Regions from separate parts of the Chromobacterium sp. FG22 genome, predicted to be linked through region 1. Evidence: predicted binding sites of a transcription regulator. Region 1 holds the regulator's gene; each other region holds the start of a gene.

Region 1 (7,315 bases):
GCTTGGTGCTGCTGTGGGACACGTTCTGGGCGCTTTGCGCCATCTGGTCGGCGGCCGAATTGACTTCGCGCGAGGTGTCCAGCAACTGGGTCACGGTGTCGCGCAATTGGTCGCGCATCTGGCCGATGGAGGCGAGCAAGCTGCTACGGTCCTGTTCGCGCAACTGGATGCGGGTGCCCAGCTGGCCGGCGGCCAATTGCTCGACCACGCTTTGAACGTAGAAAGGCTCGCCGCCCAGTTGCAGGGTGATGGACAGATAGAGCTGGTGGAACAGGAAGCTGGCCAGCAGCATGGCGGCCAGGCCGATGCCGATGTAGAAATTGCGCTGGGCCTGCATCCGTTCGATGCGGGCTTGCAGCAGCGTGTCCAGATTGTTCAGCGTCACGTCGCCGAAGCGGGCGCCGATCTCGGCGTTTTTCGCCGCCATGCCGCTCACCGCCAAGGCCGCGCCGGTTTGGCCGGCGATGGCCTTGTCTATGGCCGCGCCCTGGCCTTGATGAAACGCGGCCAAGGCCTGGGATTCGGCGTTCAGCGCGGTCTTCAGCGCCGGATTGTAGGCCAGCGCCTTGGCCAGATCGCCATTCAAGCCGTCCAGCGCGCCGTTGATCAGCGGGCGCAGTTCCACCAGGCGGTCGCGTTCCGCCGGCGTCAGCGCCTGGCCGGCTTCCGGTTTGGCGGCCCAGGCCAGCGCTTCGCCGATGTAGTTGCTCAGCGAGGGCAGCTTGGCGGTGGCGGCGTCCATCAGGTAATAGCTGTCGATGTCCGGGTCCAGCGTCAGATTGGAATTGTCGCTGGCGGCGCCGAGCAGGGCGTTGAGTTTGTCCGCTGTGCTGTCGAAGCTGGCGATCACTTGCGGCGGCGGCGCCGCGCCTATCCGCGACAGCGTGCCTCGCGCGGCGCTGGCGGTTTTCCAGGCCTCGTCGGTTTGCAGGATGGCGCCGTATTGTTCATGGGCGCTTTGCAGCCGGTTCCAGCCTTGCTCCAACTGCGCCTGCGCCGCCGGCAGCGCCGCCTTGGCGGCGGCCTCGCCCTGCGCCGCTCGCACGGCCAGATCCTGAGCTTGTTCCAGCGCGCCCAGCAGGTGATGCAGCGGCTGGATGTAGGACACGCCGACTCTTTCTTTTTGCGAAAAGTCGATATTGTCCTGATTGGTTCGATACAGACCGTACACCATATAGAGTAAGGCGACGGCAAAGACCGCGCCGATCAGCGCAAAGCGGCTGGGGTAGCTCAAGCGCTGCATCAGCCTTACCACGGGCGTTGTCATGATTTCGCTCCTGACTGTGGCGGCGACGCCCGCAATGTGAACGTCTACCGCGCCAGTTCCAGAATAGGCAATTTTCACGGACTGCGATTGCCGCATGAAATGCGATGGCTGGGCTGAAGCGCCGCGTATCAGTTCATTGCGGGCGGGAGCATGAGCTTTGCCTTGTCTGGCGTATGCAGGCAACCGGCCATAATGCTTAAGTCATCAAAAATGACTTTTGATTGTTTTGTGCTTGGATAAATAGGCCGCTCTCTGGATAGGATCAATGACAAAGGCGTGTCCGGGCGCGACGGAAAGCCGGCTGGCGCGGCTTTGGCCGATGGCGTCCGGCATTGCCAGCAATCACTCTATTTTGCTAAATTCGCCGGGTTTCGCATCAAAACAGTCTGACGAAGCGGTGTCCCGAAGCAGGCGGCCTGACGGCTGCGGGGAGCTGTCTCGTCAAGACCGCAACCCTCGAGCCCGGCGCCAAGATCGGGACGGGGTCAATCTTCCAGTCTGAAATCCTTCCGGCGCGCGTCGCCCATTTCCAGATTGCCACGCTCAGAGCTTTAAGAGGATCCATGGACTTGCTTCATTCGTTTATCAATGCCGCCAATGATGTGATTTGGGGCAAGATGCTGATCGGCCTGTTGCTGGCCGTCGGCTTGTATTTCTCGTTGCGTTCCGGCCTGTTGCAGCTGAGGCTGTTCGCGCGCGGCTGGCGCGAAATGATGGGCGGCCGCGGCGGCCATCGCAGTAAGGACGATATTTCGCCGTTCCAGGCTTTCGCCACCGGCCTCGCCAGCCGGGTGGGCACCGGCAATATCGCCGGCGTGGCCATCGCCATTGCCGCCGGCGGCCCCGGCGCGGTGTTCTGGATGTGGCTGACCGCCATGCTGGGCATGGCCAGCGCTTTCGCCGAATCGACTTTGGCGCAGCTGTTCAAGACCAATCACCATGACGACACCTTCCGCGGCGGCCCGGCCTACTACATCCAGAAAGGCCTGGGGCAACGCTGGCTGGGCGTGATCTTCGCCCTGTGTCTGATCCTGGCCTTCGGCCTGGTGTTCAACGCGGTGCAGGCCAACTCCATCGTGGCGGCCACCGAGGGCGCCTGGGGCTGGAACCGCTATATGGTGGGCATCGCCCTGGTGGTGATGACCGCCCCCATCATTTTTGGCGGCGTGCGCTCGGTGGCGCGGGTGGCCGAGTGGCTGGTGCCGGTGATGGCGGCCATTTATCTGCTGATGACCTTCTATGTCTTGGCGGCGCACGCGGCCGAGCTGCCGGGTTTGATCGTGTTGATCGTCAAGAGCGCCTTCGGTCTGGAGCAGGCGGCGGGCGGCTTCGCCGGCTATGCGGTGAGCCAGGCGATGATGCTGGGCATCAAGCGCGGCCTGTTCTCCAATGAGGCGGGCATGGGCTCCGCCCCCAACGCGGCGGCGACGGCGACTTCGCGTCACCCGGCGAGCCAGGGCGCGATCCAGATGTTCGGCGTCTTCATCGACACCATGGTGATCTGTACCGCCACCGCCGCCATCATTCTGTTGTCCGGCGTGTATGACCAGGGTTTGAGCGGCGTGGCGCTGACGCAGAAGGCGATCGAATCGCAGTTCGGCCCGATAGGCGCGTCCTTCCTGGCGGTGGCGATGTTCCTGTTCGCCTTTTCCACCATCATCGGCAATTACGCTTACGCCGAGGGCAATGTCGAATTCATCCGCAGCAATAAGGGGATCTTGCTGGCCTTCCGTCTGATCGTGCTGGCGATGGTGATGTTCGGCGCGGTGGCCAGCCTGCCGCTGGTGTGGGATATGGCTGACTTTGCCATGGGCCTGATGGCGCTGATCAATCTGGTGGCCATCGTGCTGCTGTCGCGTTATTTCTTCATTGTGCTGAAGGATTACGAGCGTCAGCTGAAGCGGGGCGAGTCCACCCCGGTGTTCAAGGTGGCGGATTACCCGGAACTGGCCGCCAAGGTAGAAAAAGACATCTGGTAAGCCGCGTCCGGCTCCAACGATAAACAGCCCGCGTCCAGACGCGGGCTGTTTTGTTGCTAGCCCCGTTCAAATGGTCTTGGAGTAGCGCGCCTGGGTGCGGCGCTCCCGCAGGTGGCGGTCGAAGATCATCGCGATATTGCGGATCAGGAAGCGGCCCTTGGGCTCCACCATGATGAAGTCGCCGTCGAAGGACAGCAGGCCCAGTTGCTGGTATTCGCGGATCTGCGGCAGTTCTTCGGCGAAGTACTCGGCGAAGTTGATGCCGTGGATCTCTTCCAGCGCCTCCACCGACAGCGAGAAGCGACACATCAGGCCCTGGATGATGCTGCGGCGCAGGATGTCGTCATTGTCCAGCGTCAGCCCGCGCAACACCGGCAGATGGCCGCTGTCCAGCGCCGCGTAATAACTGTCCAAGTCCTTGGCGCTCTGGCTGTAACAGGGGCCGACCTTGCCGATGGAGGACACGCCAAGACCGATCATGTCGCAGTCCGCATGGGTGGAGTAACCCTGGAAATTGCGTTGCAGCCGGCCCTGGCGCAGGGCGGAGGCCAGTTCGTCGTCCGGCTTGGCGAAGTGATCCATGCCGATGAAGACATAGCCGGCGTCGGCCAGGCGCTGCACCGAGTCCTGCAGGATGTCCAGCTTGGTTTCCGGCGAGGGCAGATCGGCCTCGTTGATGCGCCGCTGCGGCATGAACACGGTGGGCAGGTGGGCGTAGTTGTACAGCGCCAGCCGGTCCGGCCCGATGGCGATCACCTTGTCCAGCGTGCGGCGCACCGATTCCCGGGTCTGCAGCGGCAGGCCGTAGATCAGGTCGACGCTGACGGACTTGAAGCCGGCGTCGCGCGCGGCCTGGATCACCTCCAGCGTTTCCTCTTCGGACTGCACCCGGTTCACCGCCTGCTGCACCGCCGGTTCAAAGTCCTGAATCCCGACGCTGATGCGGTTGAAGCCGAGTTCGGCCAGTTTGAAGATTGTCGCCGCGCTGACTTTGCGCGGGTCTATTTCTATGGAATACTCCCCCTCCTTCAAGAACTCGAAATGAGTCTTGAGCAAGGTCATCAATCGTTCCAGTTGCGCGTCGGACAAGAAAGTGGGGGTGCCGCCGCCGAAATGCAGCTGTATCACTTGCTCGCGGCGGCCCAGACAGGAGGCGATCATGCGGACCTCCTTCTCCAGGTAGTCCAGGTACAAGTCCGCTTTGCCGCTGTCCTTGGTGATGATCTTGTTGCAACCGCAGTAGTAGCAGATAGTGTTGCAAAAAGGTATATGAGCGTACAATGATAAAGGTTTCCGGTTGGCGCCGATGCTGCGCTGCCGTAGCCAGTGGATGTAGTCTCTTTCGGCAAAACCCGGCGTAAAGCGATCCGCTGTCGGGTATGACGTATATCTAGGACCTGTCCCGTCGAGGCGCTCAATCAGCGCGCGGTCGAATTCAAAATGGGCAGGAGAAAATGGGTGGGTGGTCTTCATGTCGTATTTGGATGGCAAAACCTCTGGTGGACTGGTAAATTTGCGGAAATCCTGCGAATTTCGCTTTGATAAGGGTCAAGCTTCATCGCAAGCTTGTACTAAACATGCCATGTCCGATCAGAACCATATCTCTTTGCATAACCTGAAGGTCTCCTGCTCCAACTGCAGCCTGAAGGAACTTTGTCTACCTGTGGGGCTTAACCGCGAGGAGCTGACCCAGCTCGACGCGGTGATCCGCCAAAGCCGCCGTTTGAAGCGCGGCGAGTACTTGTTCCGCAGCGGCGAAGGCTTCCGTTCGCTGTTCGCGGTGCGCACCGGCTTCTTCAAGACCAGCGTCGCCAGCCAGGACGGCCGCGAGCAGGTCACCGGCTTCCATATGTCCGGCGAACTGATGGGCCTGGACGGCATTTCCGCCAATGTGCACGGCTGCGACGCCATCGCGCTGGAGGACAGCGAGGTGTGCGAGCTGCCGTTCAGCCGCATGGAGAGCCTGGGCCGCGAAATTCCCACCCTGCAGCACCATTTCTACCGTCTGATGAGCCGCGAGATCGTTCGCGATCAGAATGTAATGTTGTTATTGGGCAACATGAAGGCGGAAGAGCGCCTGGCCGCCTTCCTGCTCAATCTGTCGCAGCGTCTGTCCACCCGCGGCTTCGCCGCCAACGACTTCATCCTGCGCATGAGCCGCGAGGAAATCGGCAGCTTCCTCGGCCTGAAGCTGGAAACCGTCAGCCGCACGCTGTCCAAGTTCCAGCAGCAAGGCTGGATCACCGTCGATCACAAGCACATCCAACTGGTGATGGTGGACGAATTGAAGGCGCTGATTTCCGGCTGCGCTCACGCCAACGGACATTGATTCCGCCGCGCGGGCGGACAGATGGAAAACGCAAGGCAAGCCCTCGGGCTTGCCTTTTTTCATGGGGCCGGCGCGCAGTCCGCGATTTGCAGCAGCAGCCGCGACAGCGGCGCTTCCTGAGGCCAGCCCGGCGGCACGGCGAAGCCGCGGGCCACTTCATGCCAGTCGCCGTCGGGGCCGGGCTGCAGTTCGGCCAGCAGCTGCGGCGCCTCGGCCTGTTCCAGGCGCGCGCGCAGTTCCGCCGCGTCGGCGGTGTGTTCCCGCGAGCGGCGCGCCGGCGCCAGCCAACTGAGCCTGGGCAGCCAGGCCCAGCGCGAATCCGCATTCAACGCCGGCCAGTCGCCGCGCAGCGGCCAGTATTGCCCGTACAGCGGCTGGGCGCCGGGCGGCGCTTCCGGCGCGGTGTCGCGGGCGTGGAACAGCCAGCCGCTGAGCCGGGCGCCGACCGCGCAGCCCTCAAAGCCCGCCGGCAGCGTCGCTTGCGCCGCCGGGTGGCGGGACAGGCGCAGCTGGGTTTGCAGTTTATGGGCTTTCAGCGCCCAGGCGTCGCGCAGGCTGGGGCCGGTCAAGGTGTCCGCGCTGCGGCCCAGTTGCAGATAGAACTTGCTGGCGGCTTCCAGATGCAGCGGTTGGCCGTCTAGGCGCAGCAGGAAGTCGAACTCGCCGACGGTGCGGCCGTCCGGCGCGCGCACCGGCAGATTGCTGGCCACCAGTTCGATGTGCGGCGCCAGCCGGAACCAGAAGGACAGCAGCCGTTCCGCGTAATGGCCCAGACGGCGGGTGGGCTGGCGCGCCAGCCAGTGCTGAAGTTCGGCAGGATCGGCGTCCAGCGTTTGCAGCAAGGCCGGGCCGTCGGCCCCCAGCAGCCGCTGCGGCGGGATGTCCGCGCCGCTGCGCCAGGGAGAGGGCGCGGAGAGCAGAAAAGCCAGATCGCGCACCGCCGGGTGCGCGTAGGGCAGGGTGAATAGCGGCTTATTCGCCATCCTGTCCGGGCGCGTCGCGGCGGACTTCGCCGTCGGCGGCGCGCTGCACCTGTTTGAGGAAGCCGCGCAGGATGTCGATTTCCTCGCGCAGCAGGCCGGCGCGGTTGAACAGGGTGCGCATCCGGCGCATCATCCGTTCGCTGTTGCGGCGGCGGAAATAGCCTATCTTGTCCATGGTCTGTTCCAGGTGGCCGCAGAAGCCCTCCACCTCGCCCAGCGCCGCCGCGTCGCTGTCGGCGCGCAGATAGTCGACGTCCACGCCGGTGTGGCTGAACAGTTCGTAAGTCATCACCTGCACCGCCATCGCCAGATTCAGCGAGAAGTAGTCCGGGTTGCCGGGGATGGTCACCAGGCGGTTGCATTGTTCGACTTCTTCAATGGACAGGCCGAAGGTCTCGTTGCCGAACACCAGGGCCACCTGTTCGCCGGCGCGGGCGCGCGCCACCAGTTCCGGCGTGGTCTGGCGCGGGGTGGACAGCGGGGTGGTCAGCTCGCGACGGCGGCTGGTCAGCGCGCAGGCGATGGTGACGTCTTGCAAGGCCTCGGCCAGGCTGGACACCACGGTGGCCTGCTCCAGAAGATCCACCGCGCCGGAGGCCAGCGTATTGGCCTCGTCGCTGGGAAACACTTTGGGTTCAACCAGATACAGCCGGCTCAGGCCCATGGTTTTCATCGCCCGGGCGGCGGAGCCGATATTGCCCGGATGGTTGGGGCGGGCCAACACGATGCGAATGTTTTTCAGAAAATCAGGTACTTG
Region 2 (7,315 bases), on a different contig from region 1:
TTATAGAGCGGTACACGCTCAAGTTTTACGGCTGAAGCAAGGCGCGCCAACGCCGGCGCTATGGGAATCGCTCAAGCCGGCGCACGCGGCATCAGGGTTGCTTGGCCGCGCTAGCGGTTCAAGACCACGCGATTAGGGGCAAGGCCAGGCGCGGCGGTCTCAAGGGCGGAATGCGCCAGGGACGCATGCGTATCCTCAAACCGCGATTGCTGTGCCGCGTCCCGCCTGGCGCGGCGGCTCTTGAATGGCTGCGCAATAGGCTGTCAACGTCTCGCGAGCCGGAGCGAGACAGGGCGGAAATCGCTGAGAAAGCGGGATGCGCGCGCGGTGCGTCCGCATTTCGAAGCGGCGCTCGCCGCGCCGTGTCTTGTAAAGCGCGGCAGGCTTTGAACCGGATCTAAGGAGTGCCGGCGGCCGTGAGCGGCGGCTGAGCCGCGGCGGGGACGGCAAATCCATTGCCGGGCATGTTGTAAAAAGAAAGGCTTGAGCGAAAGCGTGCCAAGGAAAGGCTTGCGTTTGATAGTTATCAAACAACAATGATGCAATACGAACATAAAATTTTCGTGAATCAACAATCAGGGCAAGCGCAGACGCGGGAACCAATCAAGGATGACAGCCAACCAAGCCAATGCCGGAAGCAGGCCGGGCCGGGCAAAATCCGGCAAAACCTGAAAACGGCATCAGCAGTTGATAGGCATTGCATCAAGATGGACCCGCGGCTGGCGGCGTTGCCCAAGCTCGCGAAATGAAAAACATGAATCACGCCTCCACACTCGCCTACGTCGCGGCAGAAGCCGCCGCCAAACAGACCGTGCTGCGTCAGCACCCCGGCCGCTATCTATTGAGCGCCGGCATGGCCGGCGCGCTGATCGCCGTGGTGCTCAGCGTCAGCCTCAAGCTGGGCCAGGTCTTCTTCGCCGTCGGCTCCCCCGGCTACTACATCGCCGTGGCCGGCTTCTTCGGCGTGGCCCTGGTCAGCATCATCGTCTGCAAGCTGGAACTGTTCACCAGCAATGTGATGTACTTCAGCGTGGGCGTGCTCAGCGGCGACTGCCGCGTCTGCAACCTGCTGCGCAGCTGGACCCTGGTCTACCTGGGCAATCTGCTGGGCGTGTTGCTGTTTACCGCCGTGTTCGCCGGCGCCGGCGGCATGGGCAGCCTGCCGGCCGATCATCTGCTGTTCAATGTGGCCGCGCACAAAGTGCACGCCGGCGGCTGGGAAATCTTCTGGAAGGGCGCGCTGTGCAACTGGGTGATCTGTCTGGCGGTATGGGTGCCGCTGCGCATGGCCGGCGACGCCGCCAAGATGCTGATGATCCTGCTGCTGGTCTTCGTGTTCTTCTTCTCCGGCTTTGAGCACAGCATCGCCAATATGGCCTTCTTCTCGCTGGCCCTGCTGCACGGCATGCAAGGCCTGGACGCCGCCGCCATCCTGCACAATATGATTCCGGCCACCCTGGGCAATATCGCCGGCGGCGCGCTGGGCGTGGGCCTGGTGGTTTACCTGCTGGAGCGCCACACCCTGCCGGCGCGGCGCGAAGCCGCAAAACCGGCCGCGGCGGCGCTTGGAACGAGTGTTTGATGTTCGTTTTCGAATGTAATGCGCCGGCTACAATGACGGCATGTTGATGTGGTTTTTCATGGCATTGAAAATAAAGCATTTTTTAAGAGATTTTGCCGCCGCCTCGGGCGGGGCCGCACGCGCGTTTTAGTCTGCGGCAGTTGATCTTTATCAAACGATTTTTTTCGAAACCGAATGTACAATATGTTCAGTACTCAACATTTACTGATAGTTACTAGGAGGCACACATGGATGCTCTGAATCGTGACGCGACTCAAGCCAACCCCTGGCGCGATTTCACCGGCGGTGAATGGCAAAGCAAGGTGGATGTCCGCAACTTCATCCAGCTGAACTACAAGCCGTTTGAAGGCGACGCCAGCTTCTTGGCGCCCGCTACCGCGCGCACCCAAAAGCTGTGGGACACCCTGAGCGAGTTGCTGAAAGAAGAACGCGCCCGTGGCGTGCTGGACGTAGCCGCTGACCGCGGCAGCTCCATCACCGCGCATGACGCCGGCTACATCGATCAAGCCAGCGAAGTCATCGTCGGCCTGCAAACCGATGCGCCGCTCAAGCGCGCCATCATGCCCAACGGCGGCCTGCGCATGGTTGAGAACGGCCTGGAAGCCTTCGGCTTCAAGCTGGACCCGGTCATCAAGGACGTGTGGACCCACTATCGCAAGAGCCACAACCAGGGCGTGTTCGACACCTACACCCCGGACATCATGGCCGCGCGCAAATCCGGCGTGATCACCGGCCTGCCGGACGCCTACGGCCGCGGCCGCATCATCGGCGACTACCGCCGCGTGGCCCTGTACGGCACCGACTTCCTGCGCGCCGAACGCCAAAAAGTATTCCATGAGCTGGACGACGCCGTTTTCAACGAAGACGTGCTGCGTCTGCGCGAAGAACTGTCCGAACAATTCCGCGCGCTGGACGAACTGAAGCAGATGGCCGCCAAGTACGGCTTCGACATCAGCCGCCCGGCCGTCAACGCCCGCGAAGCGGTGCAGTGGACCTACTTCGCCTACCTGGCCGCCGTGAAAGAACAAAACGGCGCCGCCATGTCCTTCGGCCGCGTCGCCACCTTCCTGGACGTCTACATCGAGCGCGATCTGGCCTCCGGCGCGCTGACTGAAGAACAAGCCCAGGAAATGATCGACGACCTGGTGATCAAGCTGCGCATCGTGCGCTTCCTGCGCACCCCGGAATACGATCAACTGTTCTCCGGCGACCCGACCTGGGTGACCGAATCCATCGGCGGCATGGGCGAAGACGGCCGCACCCTGGTGAGCAAGAGCAGCTTCCGCTTCCTCAACACCCTGTACAACCTGGGCCCGGCGCCGGAACCCAACCTGACCGTGCTGTGGTCCACCCAGCTGCCGCGCGGTTTCAAAGACTTCTGCGCCAAAGTGTCCATCGACACCAGCTCCATCCAGTACGAAAACGACGACCTGATGCGTCCGCACTGGGGCGACGACTACGGCATCGCCTGCTGCGTGTCCGCGATGCGCATCGGCAAGCAAATGCAGTTCTTCGGCGCCCGCGCCAACCTGGCCAAAGCCATGCTCTACGCCATCAACGGCGGCGTGGATGAAAAATCCGGCGTGCAAGTGGCCAAGGGCTTTGAGCCGATCAAGAGCGACGTGCTGACCTACGACGAACTGATGCCCAAGTTCGACCTGCTGATGGACTGGCTGGCCGCCACTTACGTCAAGGCGCTGAACTGCATCCACTACATGCACGACAAATACGCCTACGAACGCATCGAAATGGCGCTGCACGACCGCGACATCCTGCGCACCATGGCTTGCGGCATCGCCGGCCTGTCCGTGGCCGCCGACTCCCTGTCCGCCATCAAGCACGCCAAAGTGCACATCATCCGCAACGAAGCGGGCCTGGCGGTGGACTACAAGATCGAAGGCGACTACCCGGCTTACGGCAACAACGACGACCGCGCCGACAGCATCGCGGTATGGCTGACCGAAACCTTCATGGACAAGATCAAGGCCCAGCCGCACTTCTACCGCAATGCGATGCCGACTCAGTCCGTGCTCACCATCACCTCCAACGTGGTGTACGGCAAGAAAACCGGCAACACCCCGTGCGGCCGCCGCGCCGGCGAACCGTTCGCCCCGGGCGCCAACCCGATGAACGGCCGCGACGTGAAAGGCTTTGTCGCCGCGGGCGCATCGGTAGCCAAGCTGCCGTATGAAGCCGCGCTGGACGGCATCAGCTGGACCGCCTCCGCCACCCCGGACGCGCTGGGCCATAGCGAAGAAGAACGCGTTGCCAACCTGGCCAACTGCCTGGACGGCTTCTCCGACGCCGGCGGTTTCCACGTCAACGTCAACGTGTTCAAGCGCGAAACCCTGATGGACGCGATGGAACACCCGGAGCTGTACCCGCAACTGACCATCCGCGTGTCCGGTTATGCGGTGAACTTCGTCAAGCTGACGCGCGAGCAACAGCTGGACGTGATCAACCGCACCTTCCACGGCAGCATGTAAGTCCAACGCCACTGGCCACCGCGACGGTCAGCCGGCAAAGCGCCAAGCCTCCCTTAGGGGAGGCTTTTTTTATGCGCGCGGCGAGATCGCCAAAATTGTCTACCATGACAAATGTATGTTTTGGGCATGCGGCCATTGCTTATTCTTGCGCATGGCAATGGCTTGTCTTTGAGCGATATGAGCCAGCAAAGGGAAGGGGAATGGGCAAAAACACCATCTGCCTGTGGTACGACGGCGACGCCGAAGACGCCGCGCGCTTCTACGCCGCCACCTTCCCGGACAGCCGCGTCGGCGCGGTGCTGCGCGCGCCTGGCGATTACCCGGCCGGCAAAGAAGGCGATGCGCTCACCGTGGCATTCACCGTGCTGGGCATTCCCTGTCTGGGTATCAACGGCGGCCCAGCCTTCAAACATAGCGAAGCCTTCTCCTTTCAGGTGGCCACCGAAGACCAGGCCGAAACCGACCGCCTGTGGCAAGCCATTGTCGGCAACGGCGGCCAGGCCAGCGCCTGCGGCTGGTGCAAGGATAAATGGGGCCTGAGCTGGCAAATCACCCCACGCGTGTTGACCGAGGCGCTGGCCGATCCAGACCGGGCCGCCGCCAAGCGGGTGTTCGACGCGATGATGGGGATGGTGAAGATTGATATTGCCGGGATTGAGAAGGCGAGGAGGGGATAGTTGTTATTTTTCAGGTGGCTGTTGATGGCCAAAAGTGGCTGATTTCGGGCAGCAACACGCCATCGGCTTACCTCTGAGGCCAATGCTTTTCTTGTTTCAATTGCGTAGAACGTGTTTACGCTCTTGCGAGCAAGAGCGAGACAAGGCGAAAACGGCTGAGGAAGCGGAATGTACAAGTGGTACATGAGCATTTCGAAGGCGTACTCATCGTGTAACGCTCCACGCAGCGCAGCAGATCGTAAACAGGTTCTTAGAAGCGTCAGGCGCCTGCTACAGGAAATTTAAAGGGGCCAGATTGCAGTTGCATGCCTTTCGCCGGTCGTTCTTCGAGCAGGACTCACTTCGAATATCCGGCTCGGTCAGTCGAAGCTGGTTATGAAAACCGAGAATAAGCAAGGAGTATGTTGTGGCTATCACCCTCGTTTTGGCTTGCAAACAAAGTGACTTCAATGCACGGCATAGTGGCTCCTGCGAAGGCATTTCCTTTTATTTCTGCATGCGCGCGCTCGACTTGGGTCCGGTGCCAGGACTTGCCGACATGTTGGAACAGCGGAATATCAGTCGGAAGGTTGAGCGCATTATGGCTTTGCAGGACCAGATCTGTGATGGCCTCATGACATCCGGCGCCTATGAAACCGACATTGACGACCAACCGATCAGCGACCCCAGAGGGGGTAACCTTCCCGGTATTCGCAACCAGGGCAAGGCCATCCAGGCGTTTCATAACTTGTACTCACAGGAGGCGCAGACCCTGGGCTGCAAGTCGATTGGAACCTTGTCTTCCTTCTTCGAGGGAGGCTTCGTCCAGTTGCTGACGCACACCATCGAGCTGTTGGTGAGCAGCGGGCGCGGCGCGGCCCTGATCGCCATGCAAAGCGCTACGCCCCACTCTGTGGCGCTTGCCTATGACGGTAGCGATCTCTATTTCTTCGATCCCAATTCTGGCGTTCACACATTGACGAACCTCGCCACGGCAGCGACGGAACTGGAGAACCACCTGATGACCTACTATGCCGTCCCCTCCTGCGTTCACGTCAATATGTTCAAGCTGAACCACTGAAACGAGCTTCCCTGTGAACGGTTGGGGACAGTTCCATTTGATGGGCAAACTGGCCGCTTGCGGCCCTCCACGAGGGACAGCTAAGGGGCGTAAGAGGCCGTAAGCTAAGCAATTATTCTTTCAGAAAGCGTCACGCCCCAAACCAAGCCCCGGCCAAAGCCGGGGTTCATTCTTCCTTACTTCTTCTCTATCCGCCGCACTGAGCGGTTTTCCATACTCTTGCGTTTGAGCGGCGCCCGCTGCTGGCGATGCCGTTCGTCAACGTCATCAAACACGTCCACCTTGCGCGCGGTCTGCGTGAGCATGGCTTCCAGAGTGTTGAAGAAGCTAACTCGGTAGCCGCGTTGTTCCGGTTTGCGGAATTCGATGTCGCGGCTCAGGAGGCTTTTTTATGCGCGGCTGTTTTGGATCAATGCCGCAAAAAATGCCCATGTGCTATAAAGTGGTCTAATTTATACGTCATTACTTCTGGTCCGGTGGCCACCGAAGACCAGGCCGAAACCGACCGCTTGTGGCAGGCCATCGTCGGCAACGGCGGCCAGGCCAGCGCCTGTGGCTGGTGGGGCCTAAGCTGGCAAATCACTCCGCGTGTGTTGACTGAGGCGCTGGCCGATCCGGACCGCGCCGCCGCCAAACGGGTGTTCGACGCGATGATGGGGATGGTGAAGATTGATATTGCGGGGATTGAGAAGGCGAGGAGGGGGGAGTTTAGGTGGGAGTTGGAATTTGGCTGGGAGGGGGGGCTAGGCTCTGAACTAGAAACCTCGAGTTCTCCACGAATCGATGTAGTTGGTTTTTGGTAAAAGGAGTCTTGCATTACATGCTCCCATTTTGTTGGAAATAATATGCACAGTTCTATGTCTGAGTGGTTATGGCTTGCCTCGGTATATCAAGCTTGACCGCATCTCAAATTAATTGATCGCAACGTATGGCTATAGTCTAGGTGCTTAATGAAAATCGAAAACGAGAATATTTTTAAAGACTGTTTGCAGCAAGGTATTAATCTCTTTGTTGGCGCGGGTTTTTCTGTTGAAGCGATGGGGGCATTTGCTGGGCAATCGAAAGCTATGCCTGTAGGTGATACGCTGCGGAAAGAGCTACTTCAGCATTTTAATAGGGATCCTAATTCCACGCTGTTGTTGCCGCAACTATGTCAAGTCATTTCGAGCACCCAGCGAGATGCTCTCAAAGAATTTCTTAGACAACGCTTCGCTGTCGTGCACTATGATAAAGCGTATCTAAATATTGAGAGGCTTGCAGTCAAGGCTATATTCACGACAAATATTGATAATCTATTGCATGCTATTTTCGCCGAGAGTACGAAGTATTACCTTAATGATATTACTCTGAGAGGGCCATCTACTATTGGAGCCTCTGCGATAGATTTTATTCCTTTGCATGGGTCCATTGTCCATCCATTAGAACAGGGGATGGATTTTTCTCCCGTGGAAATATCTTCCAGTTTTGATCGAGACAAGGACAAGTGGTTTGGGTATATTGGACGTGTCCA
Region 3 (7,315 bases), on a different contig from region 1:
TCCTGCCTTCCCGCGGCAATGTTAGCCTGTTTGACGAACTGTTCCGCGACTTCAGCCCCGGCTTTTTCATCAAGCCGCTGCACGGCGATCCCCTGCCCAGCCAGATCAAGATCGACGTGAGGGAATCCGAAACCCAGTTCACTGTTCACGCGGAAATCCCCGGCGTCGGCAAGGAGGATATCCATGTGGAAGTGGACGGCCCGCTGGTCACCATCAAGGCGGAAGTGCGCCAGACGGACAGCGAGCGCAAGGACGAACGCCTGCTGCGCACCGAGCGGTTTTACGGCGCGGTGTCGCGCAGCTTCCAGCTGCCGGCCGAGATCGAACGCAACGCGGCCAGCGCCAAGTATGAAAATGGCGTGCTCAGCCTGACGCTGCCGAAGAAACAAGGCGGACAGGGCGGGCAACGGCTGCGCGTAGAATAAGCCGCGCCGGGCAACCCAAGCCGCCATGAAAAAAGCCCCGGTTTGAAACCGGGGCTTTGTTTTGAGCGGCGCGAGACGGCTCAGGCTTCCAAAATCTTGGACACGATCTCGTACACGTCCTTGGACAGCGTTTGCCCGGCCAGGCGCTGCAATTGCTCGCGCATCAGCGCCTGACGCGCCGGCTCCAGCTTCTTCAGCCGGCGGAAGGCGTTGACGATGCGGCTGGCCACCTGCGGATTGATCGCGTCCAGCGCCAGCACCTGATCGGCGAGGAAGCGATAGCCGCTGCCGTCGGCGGCGTGGAACAAGGCCATATTGGCGCCGAAGGTGCCGATCAGCGCGCGCGCCTTATTGGGGTTCTTCAAGGTGAAGGCCGGATGCTGCATCGCCGCCTGCACATGCTCCAGCGTGCCCGGCAGCTGGCTGCTGGCCACCAGCATGAAGAACTTGTCCATCACCAGCGCGTCGCCCTGCCAGCGGGCGGCGAAGGCGGTGAAGCAATCGTCGCGCTCGGCGCCGTCGCGATCGCGCAAGGCCAGCATCGCGCCCATCTGGTCGGTCATATTGTCCGCCTCCTGGCACTGCTTGGAGGCGGCCTCCGCCGGCCAGGCGTCGTCCAGGCGGTTCAGCATGGCCAGCGCGCGGTTCTTCAGATCGCGCTTGCCGGCGTCCTGCGGCTTGTAATCGCGGGTCTGGCTCAGCTCGTACGCCTCGCGCCACTCGCCGCGCAGCGCCTGCGCCAGCTCGTCCAGCACGAAATCGCGCACCTGATGGATGCTCGCCGGATCGGCCGCCTCCACCATCTCCAGGATTTCCGCCTCGGAAGGCAGAGCCAGCATCAAGGCCTTGAACGCCGGATCGGCGACATGGTCCTTGAGCACCGCGCGGAAGGCGGCGACGAAGGTTTCCGGCAACTTCAGCTCGCCGCCAGCGGCCAGCGTCGTCAACAGCTGCTTGAACAGGCGCTCGGCCAAGGTCTGGCCGGCCTCCCAGCGGCTGAAGCTGTCGCTGTCGTTGGCCATCAGGAAAGCCAGTTGGTCGTCGCGCCAATCGAAATCCAGCTTCACCGGCGCGGAGAAGCCGCGCAGCAGCGAAGGCACCGGCTCGGCCGGCACGTCGACGAAGGTGAAGCTCTGCTCCGCCGCCTTGACGTCCAGCACCCGGGTGCCGCCCTGCGCCTCGGCCTCGCCTTCCAGCCGCAGCGGCAGGTCGGCGCCGTCCGCGCCCACCAGACCCAGGGCCAGCGGGATGTGGAAGGGCTGCTTCTGCTCCTGGCCCGGGGTGGCCGGGCAGGATTGGCGCACGTTCAGGGTGTAACTGCGCGCCACGCTGTCGTAACGGCCGCTGACGCTGAGCACCGGGGTGCCGGCCTGGCTGTACCACAGGCCGAACTGGCCCAGGTCCACGTCGTTGGCGTCGGCCATCGCCGCGCGGAAGTCGTCGCAGGTCACCGCCTGGCCGTCATGGCGTTTGAAATACAGGTCCATGCCCTTGCGGAAGCCGGCTTCGCCCAGCAAGGTGTGATACATGCGCACTACTTCCGCGCCTTTTTCATACACCGTCATGGTGTAGAAATTATTCATCTCGATATAGCTGTCCGGGCGGATGGGATGGGAGGTGGGGCCCGCGTCCTCCGGGAACTGATGAGCGCGCAGGCCCTTGACGTCCTCGATGCGCTTGACCGCGCGGCTGCTCATGTCGGCGCCGAACTCCTGGTCGCGGAACACGGTCAGGCCTTCCTTCAGCGACAGCTGGAACCAGTCGCGGCAGGTGACGCGGTTGCCGGTCCAGTTGTGGAAGTATTCATGGCCGATCACCCGCTCCACGCCCTGGAAGTCGGCGTCGGTGGCGGTGTCCTTGCGCGCCAGCACGTACTTGGTGTTGAAGACGTTGAGGCCCTTGTTCTCCATCGCGCCCATATTGAAGTCGCCGACGGCGACGATCATATAGATGTCCAGATCGTATTCCAGGCCGAAGCGCTGCTCGTCCCACTTCATCGAGTGCTTCAGGGACTCCATCGCGTGCTGGGTCTTGTCCTGATCGGCCGGTTCGGTCCAGATCTCCAGCGCCACTTCGCGGCCGCGCATGGTGACGAACTTGTCCTTCAACGCCGTCAGCTTGCCGGCCACCAAGGCGAACAGATAAGACGGCTTCTTGTACGGGTCCACCCACTTCACCCAGTGGCGCTTCTTGTCCACCATGCCCTCGCCCACCTTGTTGCCGTTGGAGAGCAGCACCGGGAATTTGTGCTTGTCCGCCATGATGGTGGTGGTGAACTTGGCCATCACGTCGGGACGGTCCAGGTAATAGGTGATTTTGCGGAAGCCTTCCGGCTCGCATTGGGTGAACAGATTGCCGTTGGACGCGTACAAGCCCATCAGACTGGTGTTGGCCGCCGGATCGATCTCGGTTTCCACTTCCAGGATGAAGCTGTCCGGCACGCCGCGCACGGTCAGTTGATCGTTGGCCAGCACGTAGCCGCCTTCGCCCAGGCGTTCGCCGTCCAGCGTCACCGCCACCAATGCGGCGCTGCCGTCCAGCACCAGATCGTCCTGGCGCGCGGCCTTGTCGTTGCGGGTCACCACCAGGCGCGCGTGCACGCGGGTGGCGTCGTCTTCGATGTCGAAGCTCAGATCGACGCGGTCGATCAGAAAAGCGGGGGCTGCGTAGTCGTTGCGGTACTTGACTTGCGGCTGTTGAGCCATGTCTACGTCTCCTTCGATGCCGGCTGCGCCGGTCTTGGCTGGAGGGGGACGACGCCGGGCAGCGGCGCCGACCCGATGAATATTAGCGGCGCAGCCACTGCGCGCCGCCGTCCTGCAACAGCAGGCGGCAGGCGTCGGCAGGAGCGGCTTGCAGCTCCACTTGCGCGCTGATCAGTTCGTCGCGGCGGAACCAGTGCAGTTTCAGCTTATCGCCGGGCTGGTAGCGCGCCAGCGCCTTGTCCAGGTCCACCGCCTTGAGCTTGTCTATGGCCACGATCACGTCGCCGCCGGACAGGCCGGCGCCTTGCGCCGCGCCGCCGTCGTAGACATTGAGCACGCGCACGCCCTGGGTCTCGGCCACGGCCTTGACCCCCAGGCTGGCCGGCGCAGGCTTGCCGCTCAGCGCCAGACCGCCGCGGTCGCCGGCGTTGGCCGCCGGCTCGAAGCGCAGCTCCACGCCCTGGGCCGCCAACAGTTCGGCCAGCGGCAGGGACTCAACGCCGCGCAGCGCGCGATCGAAAAAGGCCTTGAGGTCCAGGCCGGTGACGGCCTGCGCCTGGCTTTCCCACTCGTCCTCGGCCAGGCCCTTGCCGTCGTCCAGCCATTTGCGCCACAGCGCGCGCATCACGTCGTCCAGCGACTGACGGCCCTGGCTGTCGCGGCGTATGGTCAGGTCCAGCGCCAGCGCGGCCAGCGCGCCCTTGGTGTAATAGCTGACGATGCTGTTGGGGCTGTTTTCGTCTTGCCGGTAGTACTTGGTCCACGCTTCGAAGCTGGATTGCTCCAGCGTCTGCTTCAAGCGACCGGCGCCGCGCTCGACGCCGCTGATGGTTTCCGCCAACAGGCCCAGATAGCGCTTCTCGTCTATCAGGCCGCAACGCACCAGGCTCAAGTCGTCGTAATAGGAAGTGATGCCCTCGAAGGCCCACAGCAGACGGGTATAGCCTTCCTGGTTCAGATCGTAGGGCGTGAACGCCGCCGGCTTCATCCGCTTGACGTTCCAGCTGTGGAAATATTCGTGGCTGATCAGGCCCAGCAGCTTCAGATAGCCGTCGCCGATCTCCTCGACGCCCTGCTGCGGCAAGTCGTCGCGGTTGGCCACCAGCGCGGTGGAGGCGCGATGCTCCAGGCCGCCGTAGATGTCCTTGCCGACGAAAAGCATGAATACGTAGCGCTCGAAGGGCGCCGGCTCGCCGAACAGCTTGATCTGGTATTCGCAGATTTTCTTGGCGTCGCGCGCCAGGCGCTTGAGGTCGGCGCGGGAGCGGCCGGAGACGACGAATTCGTGCGGCACGCCGCAGGCTTTGAAGCTGACGCGTTCGAAAGCGCCCAGTTCCACCGGATGGTCGATCAACTCGTCGTAAGAGGCGGCCTGATAGCCGCCGAAGCCGGTTTTCTTGTCCGCGCCGCGCGCCGGCAAGCTGGTCGCCACCTTCCAATCGGCGTAGGCCTTGCCTTCCGGCGGCAGGATCTCCACCTCGCAAGCCTCGTTCTCGTAGCCGTCCGCCGCCAGGAACACGCTGCTGCCGTTATAGAAGCCGCGCTGCGCGTCCAGATAAGCGCCGCGCACCGACAGATCAAACGCATAAACTTTATAGCGTAGAACCAACGAGCCCTTGACTGGCGCGGCTTGCCAACTGTTTTTTGTCAGCTGGACCAGCCGCACCGCTTTTCCCGCGGATTCTGCGCGAATTTCCACAATATGTTTGGAGAACTCCCGGATCATGTAACTGCCGGGAATCCACGCCGGCAATGAGAAAATCTGGCCATTCTTGGCGGGCCGGGAAACGGTCAGGACGACCTCGAAAAGATGCGCCTCCGGGGCGCTCGGACATAGGGTGTAGCGGACGGAAACGGTCATGATCTGCCTGCAATCGTTGCAAAACCTTCTGATTTTAGCACTTGCCGCGGGTAAACGCTGCGTTTTATGACATCTTGATCCAGGTCAAGAAGGCTGGGCCGCCAGACAATACAATCTCGGTCAGTAGCAACAGTATTTGCAAGAACTGTCACGCTCGCTTGAGACATAAATAAAGACAAATGGGAAAGCGACATCCCCCGGCCGTCCAAACTGGCCCGATATGGGTAATTGATTTAGAATGCCGGGTTAACTAAATGGGGAAATTGCGCTGTCGCAATACGGGATGAACTGCTAATACAGACATCAGTACCGCTGCGATCTGGGTCAAGCGCTTGATTTTAATAAAAGTCGTTTTCCCTGCGGCATCGTCTGGATACAGTCACATCGGTACAGATGGGGACAGTTTCCCGGACTTCAAGCCGCCGATTAGATATGTCACGTTCTGAGTTAGCAACCTTGGAGAAAACCCTAAATGGAAACGCAATCCACTTATAACTATAAGGTGGTGCGCCAATTTGCCATCATGACCGTCGTGTGGGGCATTGTCGGCATGTTGGTGGGCGTCATCATTGCGGCCCAACTGGTCTGGCCCGAATTGAACTTCGGCCCCTGGTTCCACTTTGGCCGCCTGCGTCCTCTGCACACCAATGCGGTCATCTTCGCCTTTGGCGGTTGCGGCCTGTTCGCCACCTCCTATTACGTGGTGCAGCGTACCTGTAACGTCCGGCTGATCTCCGACAAGCTCGCCGCCTTCACCTTCTGGGGCTGGCAGCTGGTGATCGTGCTGGCCGCCATCACCTTGCCGCTGGGCCTGACCACCAGCAAGGAATACGCCGAGCTGGAATGGCCGATCAAACTGCTGATCGCGGTGATCTGGGTTGTTTACGCCATCGTTTTCTTTGGCACCATCGCCATCCGCAAGGTCAAGCACATCTACGTGGCCAACTGGTTCTACGGCGCCTTCATCCTGGCCGTGGCCCTGCTGCACATCGTCAACTCCGCCTTCGTGCCGGTGTCGCTGTGGAAATCCTACTCCGCCTACTCCGGCGCCGTGGACGCCATGGTGCAATGGTGGTACGGCCACAACGCCGTGGGCTTCTTCCTGACCGCCGCCTTCCTGGGCATGATGTACTACTTCATCCCGAAACAGGCCGGCCGTCCGGTTTACTCCTACCGCCTGTCCGTGGTGCACTTCTGGGCGCTGATCTTCACCTATATGTGGGCCGGTCCTCACCACCTGCATTACACCAGCCTGCCTGACTGGACCCAGTCCGTAGGCATGGTGTTCTCCCTGGTGCTGCTGGCTCCGAGCTGGGGCGGCATGATCAACGGCATCATGACGCTGTCCGGCGCCTGGCATAAGCTGCGCACCGACCCGGTGCTGAAATTCCTGGTGGTTTCGCTGTCCTTCTACGGCATGTCCACCTTCGAAGGCCCGATGATGTCGATCAAGACCGTCAACGCCTTGTCCCACTACACCGACTGGACCATCGGCCACGTGCACTCCGGCGCGCTGGGCTGGGTGGGCTTCATCACCATCGGTTCCATGTACTACCTGATTCCGCGCCTGTTCGGCCGCGAATCCATGTTCAGCCTGAAGCTGGTTGAAGCCCATTTCTGGCTCGCCACCGTCGGCGTGGTGCTGTACATCGCCGCGCTGTGGATCTCCGGCGTGACCCAGGGCCTGATGTGGCGCGCGCTGAACCCGGACGGCACCCTGACCTACGCCTTCGTAGAGGCGGTCAAGGCCACCTATCCGTACCACTTCGTGCGTCTGCTCGGCGGCTTCCTGTACCTGCTCGGCATGTTCCTGATGGCCTACAACACCTTCCGCACCGTAACCGCGGGCCGTGCCGTAGACGCCAAGATCCCGGCCATCACCGCCCACGCTCATTGAGGCGCAAGGAAACATCATGGATAAGATACAAAAACTGATCGAAGAACACGTCGGCTATCTGATCGTGTTCACCCTGCTGGTCGTCAGCGTGGCCGGTCTGGTGGAAATTCTGCCGCTGGCCTTCCAGAAATCGACCACTCAGCCGGTGGCCGGCGTCAAGCCCTACACCGCCGTGCAGCTGGCCGGCCGCGACATCTACATCCGCGAAGGCTGCCATACCTGCCACACGCAGATGATCCGTCCGTTCCGCGCTGAAACCGAGCGCTATGGCCACTACTCCGTGGCCGGCGAATCGGTGTACGACCACCCCTTCCTGTGGGGCTCCAAGCGCACCGGTCCGGACCTGGCCCGCGTGGGCGCCCGTTACTCCGACGAATGGCACCGCGTGCACCTGATCAACCCGCGCGACGTGGTTCCCGAGTCCAAT
Region 4 (7,315 bases), on a different contig from region 1:
GGCCTGGAGCGGGAACGGCGCGACCATGAATAGCGCGCCGCCGGCCAGCCCATTGGATGATCTCCCGTCAGCCGCCGACCTGCCGCTGTGGCGGGCCGGCGAGGACAGCCTGCTCGTCTGCGTTCAGGCGCGGGAGGAAACCCACGATGTCAAAACCTTCGTGTTCCGCGCCGAGCCGCCGCGCCGCTTCCCTTATCTGCCCGGCCAGTTCATCACGCTGGAACTGGACATCGACGGCGCCGTGGTCAACCGCTGTTACACGCTGTCGTCCACGCCCACCCGGCCGGACCGGGTGTCCATCACCGTCAAGCGCATTCCCGGCGGCGTCGTTTCCTCTTGGCTGCACGAGCATCTGCGCCCGGAAATGGCGCTGCGGGTCTTGGGGCCGGCCGGCGAGTTCAGCTATGCGCGCCACGCCGCTTCGCCCTATCTGTTTCTGTCCGCCGGCAGCGGCATCACCCCGCTGATGTCGATGACCCGGGCGCTGACCGATCTGGCCTCCGGCGCCGACATCCTGTTCGTGCACAGCGCGCGCTCGCCGCGCGACATCGTGTTTCGCAAGGAATTGAGCCTGCTGGCCAGCATCCACCCCACTTTCAGCCAGGCGGTGATTTGCGAAAACCGGGCGGGAGAGCCGGATTGGGCCGGCCTGATCGGCCGGCTGGACCGGACGCTGATCGAGCGCATGGCGCCGGATCTGCACGCGCGCCAGGTGTTCTGCTGCGGTCCCGCGCCCTATATGGCCGCGGTGCGCGAGCTGCTGCGCCAGTGCGGTTTCGACATGAGCCGCTATCACGAGGAAAGCTTCAATTTCGCCGAACTCAGCGCGGCGCCGCCGGACGAGGCGGTGCGGACGCCGCAGCCCGGCGTCGAGGGCCGCGGCTTCAATGTGCGCTTCGCCAAAACGGGGGACGATTTATCGGTGGCGCCGGGGCAGACGGTGCTGGCGGCGGCGCTGGCCAAGGGCATGCGCCTGCCGGCCTCCTGCACCCGCGGCGTGTGCGGCAGCTGCAAGAGCCGTCTGCTGGAAGGCCGGGTGGACATGCGGCACCAGGGCGGCATCCGGCCGCGCGAAGTGGAGCAGGGTTATTTCCTGCCTTGCTGCAGCCTGCCCTTGAGCGATCTGGTGGTAGATCGCTGAGCGCCTGTCCAAAGTCTCGCGAGCCAGGCTGAAACAAGGCGAAAACGAGCGAAAAAGCGGCATGTACAAGCGGCATTGCGCGTTTTGAGCGAGTACTCACCGTACAACGCTTCACGAAGCGCCGCCGTCTTTGACCGCTTCCGCGCGCGCGTCCGTCGCCTCCCCGTCCTTCACGCCTGCCCGGCCGCGGCCGGCGTTTTTGTTTTTGCCGCCGGCGGCGGATTGCGGTTTTTTTACGACACAGGCCGGCCGGGCCGGAGACGAAAGCCGGCGCTGGATTTGGCGGCCAGGCCTATGCCGGCCGGTTTTGCGCGCGGATGTCGGATTTGGACGGCTTGTTGTCGGAATACCCTTACTTGGCCCAGCCCTTCCTTCCTATCTTGAACCTTGATTTACATTAAACATTCTTCGAATTGTCAGCGGCCGCGCCGAAGGGAGCCGGGATGCAAACGATCAAGGTCGAGGTCAGAAACCTCCACAAGGTGTTCGGCGGCAAGCCGGCGGAAGTGATGTCCTTGCTGCGGGCCGGCGAGAGCAAGGACGAAGTGTTTCGGCGCACCGGGGCGGTGGTGGGCGTCAACGACGTGTCGTTCTCGGTGCGCGCCGGCGAAATCTTCGTGCTGATGGGCCTGTCCGGCTCCGGCAAATCCACGCTGATCCGCCTGATCAACCGCTTGCTGGAGCCCAGCGCCGGCCAGATCCTGCTGGACGGCCAGGACCTGACCCGGCTGTCGCCCAGGCAATTGGTGGCCTTGCGCCGCCGCGACATGAGCATGGTGTTCCAGAGCTTCGCGCTGATGCCGCACCGCACGGTGCTGGACAACGCCGCCTTCGGCCTGGAAGTGGCCGGCCTCGGGCGCAAGGCCCGCGAGGCGCGGGCGCGGGAAGTGCTGGAGCAAGTGGGGCTGGCCGCCTTCGCCGGCAAGTACCCGCATCAGCTCTCCGGCGGCATGCAGCAGCGGGTGGGCCTGGTGCGCGCGCTGGCGGTGAATCCCTCGCTGATGCTGATGGACGAGGCCTTCTCGGCGCTGGACCCGCTCAAGCGCGCCGAGCTGCAGGACTTGCTGCTGCAATTGCAGCGCGAGCAGCGCCGCACCATCGTCTTCGTCTCCCATGATCTGGAAGAGGCGCTGCGCATCGGCAGCCGCATCGCCATCATGGAGGGCGGCCGGCTGGTGCAGGTGGGCAGCCCGCGCGAAATCATCGAATGCCCGGCTGACGACTATGTGCGCAACTTCTTCAAGAGCGTGGACACCTCGCGCTATCTGCAGGCCAAGGATCTGATCGAAGCCGCGCCGCCGCCGCGCGCGACGGCCGCTCCGCACGTGGAGCCGTCCTGTAGCCTGTCCGATGTGCTGTTGCGGCTCCAGGGGCAGGCCGAACCGCTGCAGGTGCGCGACGACGACGGCCGCTGCCTGGGCGTGATCACCCCCAGCAGCGTGCTCAACAAGCTGTCCCAGCACCGCCCTAGCGCGGCCGCCCACCACTGAACCCCAACGGGCGTCGCCGGCGCGGGGGCGTGTGGCTCTCGCCGTCCTGAGCGCGTCCGGCGAGACGAGGAGCACGCCGCATGGCCGACACCAGTCCCCAGTCCCCGCTGCCGATAGGCAGCTGGGTCAACCAGATCATCCATTTTCTGCTGGAAAACAACGCCGGCGCCTTCGACGCCGTCGGCGGCGGCATCGACTGGTTCGCCACCCAGGTGGAGACCTTGCTGCAGGGCGTGCCGCCATGGGCGCTGGCCGGCGTGTTCGCCGGCGTCGGCCTGTGGCGGCTGGGCTGGAAGTTCGCCGTCTTCGTCTGCGCGGCGCTGGGCCTGATCTGGGCCACCGGCTTCTGGAGCCAGACCGTCGCCACGCTGGCGCTGACCCTGTCCGCCACCTGCGTCAGTCTGATGCTGGGCGTGCCGCTGGGCATCTGCTGCGCGCGCTGGCGCTGGGTCAACGCCCTGGTCCGGCCGGCGCTGGACTTCATGCAGACCATGCCGGCTTTCGTTTATCTGATTCCCGCGGCAATGTTCTTCGGACTGGGGCGGGTGCCGGGCATCCTGGCCACGGTGGTGTTCGCGGTGCCGCCGGCGGTGCGCTTGACCAATCTGGGCATCCGCCAGGTGAACCGGGAGCAGGTGGAGGCGGGCAACGCCTTCGGCTGCACCTCTTGGCAATTGCTGTTCAAGGTGCAGCTGCCCATCGCGCTGCCGTCCATCATGGCCGGGGTCAATCAGACCATCATGATGGCGCTGTCCATGGTGATCATCGCCTCCATGGTGGGGGCCGGCGGCCTGGGCAACGATGTCCTGGCCAGCATACAGCGGCTGGACGTCGGCCTCGGTTTCGAGAGCGGGCTGGCGGTGGTGCTGCTGGCCATCATCCTGGACCGGATCACCGAAAGCTTCGGTCGCGCGCCGGAAGCGGGCGCCGCGGCCGACGGCTGAGGATGAAACAGGAGGAAACCAGGGACGAAACAATACCTGCGCAACGGTTTTCAAGGCCGGCTGCGAACCGCTTCGGAGCAGAACAACAATTCTTGCAACGCACACATTGGAGGTCGTGATGGGACCGCAACAGATCGCCTCGTTGTCGCATATCGCCTTTTTGCTGCTGGACCGGTTTTCAATGATCGCGTTCTCCAACGCGGTGGAGCCGTTGCGCATGGCCAACTACCTGTCGCGCAAGAAGCTGTACCGCTGGAGCCTGCTGTCGGCGGACGGCGAGCCGGTCAGCGCCAGCAACGGCCTGAGCCTGTCGCCGATCTCCGCGCCGGGCCCTCCGCAACAGTACGACATGCTCATCGTCTGCGGCGGCTGCCAGGTGCGCGAGGCGGCCACCGACAAGGTGCAGGCGCTGATCCGCCGCTTCGCCGCCCAGGGCGTGCCGCTGGGATCGATCTGCACCGGCACCTTCGCGCTGGCCCGGGCCGGGGTGCTGAACGGCTACCGCTGCGCCATCCATTGGGAAAACCTGCTGTCCATCAGCGAGGAATTCCCCCGTACCCGGTTCACCTCGGACCTGTTTGTGCTGGACCGGGACCGCTTCACCTGTAGCGGCGGCACCGCGCCGCTGGATTTCATGTGCCATCTGATCCGCCACAAGGGCGGCAAGAGCCTGGCGGCCGACGTCTCGGTGCAATTCATCGTGGACCGGCTGCGCGACGACGGCGACCGCCAGCACATCCCGCTGCTGGCGCGCATCGGCACCGGGCACGAGGCCTTGCTGGACGCCGCCTTGTCGATGGAGAGCAATATCGAGAACCCGCGCTCGCTGGAACATCTGGCGGCGGAGCTGGGCGTGTCGCTGCGCCATCTGGAGCGCTTGTTCAAGCGTTATCTGAGCACCACGCCGGCGCAATACTATCTGGACCTCCGCCTGCGCCGGGCGCGCGAGCTGCTGCTGCAAACCAATATGAGCGTGATGGAAGTCACCGTGGCCTGCGGCTTCCTATCCTCCTCGCATTTTTCCAAGTCCTACCGCGGGCTGTTCGGCTACCCGCCCAGCCGCGAGCGGCAGCAATACCTGGTGGCGGCCGGGGCCATCGCCTGAACGCCTGTTCAAGGCCGGCCGCGCCTTGTCTCGTTCCGGCTCGCGAGACTTTGAACGGGTGCTGGAAACCAATTGGCGGCGCGGCAGCGGCCGCCGGGCGGACTCTCGCCATCATCGCTGCCCGGGAGGAAGGGATGAATCGATTCAAAGCAATGTCCGCGGCGCTGCTGCTGGCCATCGCCGGCAGCGCGGCGGCACGGGAGCCGGCCGCCTGCCGCAATGTGCGTTTCGCCGATGTCGGCTGGACCGACATCGCGGCCACCACCGGCATGGCCAGTGTGGTGTTGGAGGCGCTGGGCTACCGCCCCAGCGTGACCATGGCCTCGGTGCCCATCGCCTTCTCCGGGCTGAAGAGCCGGCAGATCGACGTGTTCCTCGGGTATTGGAGCCCGTCGATGACGCCGCTGATCGAACCCTATCTGAAAGCGGGCCAGATCAAGGTGCTGGCCGAGCCCAATCTGAGCGGGGCCAAGTACACGCTGGCGGTGCCGGACTACGTGGCCGCCGCCGGCCTGCGGGATTTCAAGGATATCGCCCGTTTCAAGGCGCAGCTGGACGGCAAGATCTACGGCATTGAAGCCGGCAACGACGGCAACCGCCTGATCGAGGACATGATCCGCAAGCAACAGTACGGCTTGGGCGGCTTCAAGCTGGTGGAGTCCAGCGAGGCCGGCATGCTGGCCGAACTGGAACGCGCCGAGCGGCGGAAGAAATGGATGGTGTTCCTGGCCTGGGAGCCGCACCCGATGAACGTCAGGCACAAGCTGCGCTATCTGTCCGGCGGCGACGCGGTGTTCGGCCCCAATTTCGGCGCGGCCAGGGTCTTCACCGCGCTGCCGCCGGATTACGAAGCGCGTTGCGCCAATGTCGGCCGCTTGCTGCGCAATCTGCGCTTCAGCACCGATATGGAAAACCGGGTGATGGGGCCGATCATGGACAAGATCAGGCCGGAGGTGGCGGCGCGGGAGTATTTGAAAAAGAACCCGGCGGTGCTGACGAGCTGGCTGGCGGGAGTGGACACCTTCGATGGCCGGCCTGGGCTGAGCGTCGTCGGCCAGGCGCTGGCGCGCTGAGAACCTGTTTACGATCGTGGCGCGTTTGATCGCAAAGGGGTCGCTTTGACTCAAGGCCGGCGTCGCTTTCTTTCCTAGCATCGGGAGCAGATGTCGCCGGTATCCGCCGGCGCGGCAGCGAGGAGACGATGATGACAGGCAATCGCGGAGTGGTGTACCTGGCGCCGGGCCAGGTGGAAGTGCGCTCCATACCCTTTCCGGAACTGGCGTCCCCGGCCGGGCGCAAGCTCGGCCACGGCGTCATTCTCAAGGTGCTGAGCACCAATATCTGCGGCTCGGACCAGCATATGGTGCGCGGCCGCACCACGGCGCCGGCCGGCCTGGTGCTGGGGCATGAAATCACCGGCGAGGTGATAGAGACGGGCGGCGATGTGGAAACGCTGCGCATTGGCGATCTGGTGTCGGTGCCGTTCAATGTGGCGTGCGGACGCTGCCGCTGCTGCAAGGAGCAGGATACCGGCGTGTGCCTGTCGGTGAACCCGGCGCGGGCCGGCGGCGCTTACGGCTACGTCGACATGGGCGGCTGGGTGGGCGGCCAGGCGGAATACGTGATGGTGCCTTACGCCGACTTCAACCTGCTGAAATTTCCGGACCGGGATCAGGCGCTGGCCAAGATCCGAGACCTGACCTGCTTGTCCGACATCCTGCCCACCGGCTATCACGGCGCGGTGTCGGCCGGCGTGGGGCCGGGCAGCACGGTCTACGTGGCCGGCGCGGGCCCGGTGGGTTTGGCGGCGGCGGCTTCCGCGCGCCTGCTGGGCGCGGCGGTGGTCATCGTCGGCGACGTCAATCCGGCGCGGCTGGCCCATGCCCGCGCTGTCGGCTTTGAAACCGCGGATCTGTCGCAGGACGCGACGCTGGGCGAACAGATCGCCGCCATCCTGGGCGTGCCGGAGGTGGATTGCGCGATCGACGCCGTCGGTTTCGAGGCGCGCGGCCATGGCCACGCCGCCTCGCGGCAGGAGGCGCCGGCCACCGTGCTCAACGCCTTGATGGAAGTGACGCGCGAGGCCGGGCGCATCGGCATTCCCGGGCTCTACGTGACCGACGATCCCGGCGCGGTGGACGCGGCGGCCAAGCAGGGCAGCCTGTCGGTGCGCTTTGGCCTGGGCTGGGCCAAGTCGCACAGCTTCTTCACCGGCCAGACTCCGGTGATGAAGTACAACCGCGCGCTGATGCAGGCGATTCTGTGGGACCGCATCCCCATCGCCAAAGTGGTGGGCGTGGAGATCATCAGCCTGGACAACGCGCCCAGAGGCTACGCCGAGTTCGACGGCGGCGCGCCGAAGAAATTCGTCATCGATCCGCATGGGCAGTTGCGCTAGTCTGCTCTGTTGGCTGGGCATGGGCGGCCTGGTCCTGGACGCGCAGGCTTGGGATGTGTCCGCGACCAGCCCGCTGCCCGGCGGCATCGCGCCGGGGCAGCGCATGGTGGCGCCCAGGGCGAGCCTGGGTTCCGGGCTGCCGTCAACGTCCTGGACGAGCGACGTCTCTCCGCCGGAGGACGAAGCCGCGCTGCTCTCCGGCGCCTGCCGGAACCGCCACTTGAACCCCGAGGCGAT

What was found. The regulator FNR, encoded in region 1, switches genes on or off when oxygen is low (the NO sensors DNR and NnrR bind a similar motif). The targets are predictions, from matches to a motif close to TTGATNNNNATCAA.
Region 2: the regulator FNR is predicted to act here: its motif matches at 1,723-1,736, upstream of pflB (formate C-acetyltransferase).
Region 3: the regulator FNR is predicted to act here: its motif matches at 5,324-5,337, upstream of ccoN (cytochrome-c oxidase, cbb3-type subunit I).
Region 4: the regulator FNR is predicted to act here: its motif matches at 1,529-1,542, upstream of ACODSD_RS19550 (quaternary amine ABC transporter ATP-binding protein).

The regions. Positions count from the first base shown of each region.
Region 1 covers NZ_JBMDJX010000014.1:21,356-28,670, reverse strand. The annotation lists gene ACODSD_RS14680 (methyl-accepting chemotaxis protein) at 1-1,267, opposite strand, end outside; gene ACODSD_RS14675 (alanine/glycine:cation symporter family protein) at 1,831-3,246, shown strand; gene hemN (oxygen-independent coproporphyrinogen III oxidase) at 3,313-4,719, opposite strand; gene fnr (fumarate/nitrate reduction transcriptional regulator Fnr) at 4,829-5,575, shown strand; gene ACODSD_RS14660 (DUF1853 family protein) at 5,635-6,558, opposite strand; gene ACODSD_RS14655 (RNA methyltransferase) at 6,548-7,315, opposite strand, start outside.
Region 2 covers NZ_JBMDJX010000023.1:50,933-58,247, reverse strand. The annotation lists gene ACODSD_RS19190 (hypothetical protein) at 537-749, shown strand; gene ACODSD_RS19185 (formate/nitrite transporter family protein) at 746-1,582, shown strand; gene pflB (formate C-acetyltransferase) at 1,810-4,068, shown strand; gene ACODSD_RS19175 (VOC family protein) at 4,269-4,745, shown strand; gene ACODSD_RS19170 (hypothetical protein) at 5,152-5,805, shown strand; gene ACODSD_RS19165 (VOC family protein) at 6,054-6,608, shown strand; gene ACODSD_RS19160 (P-loop NTPase) at 6,756-7,315, shown strand, end outside.
Region 3 covers NZ_JBMDJX010000004.1:123,402-130,716, forward strand. The annotation lists gene ACODSD_RS05625 (Hsp20/alpha crystallin family protein) at 1-425, shown strand, start outside; gene pepN (aminopeptidase N) at 506-3,130, opposite strand; gene ACODSD_RS05635 (M61 family metallopeptidase) at 3,213-4,991, opposite strand; gene ccoN (cytochrome-c oxidase, cbb3-type subunit I) at 5,464-6,888, shown strand; gene ccoO (cytochrome-c oxidase, cbb3-type subunit II) at 6,905-7,315, shown strand, end outside.
Region 4 covers NZ_JBMDJX010000024.1:65,037-72,351, reverse strand. The annotation lists gene ACODSD_RS19560 (aromatic ring-hydroxylating oxygenase subunit alpha) at 1-33, shown strand, start outside; gene ACODSD_RS19555 (FAD-binding oxidoreductase) at 26-1,141, shown strand; gene ACODSD_RS19550 (quaternary amine ABC transporter ATP-binding protein) at 1,585-2,631, shown strand; gene ACODSD_RS19545 (ABC transporter permease) at 2,712-3,575, shown strand; gene ACODSD_RS19540 (GlxA family transcriptional regulator) at 3,694-4,680, shown strand; gene ACODSD_RS19535 (choline ABC transporter substrate-binding protein) at 4,815-5,753, shown strand; gene fdhA (formaldehyde dehydrogenase, glutathione-independent) at 5,885-7,078, shown strand; gene ACODSD_RS19525 (hypothetical protein) at 7,062-7,315, shown strand, end outside.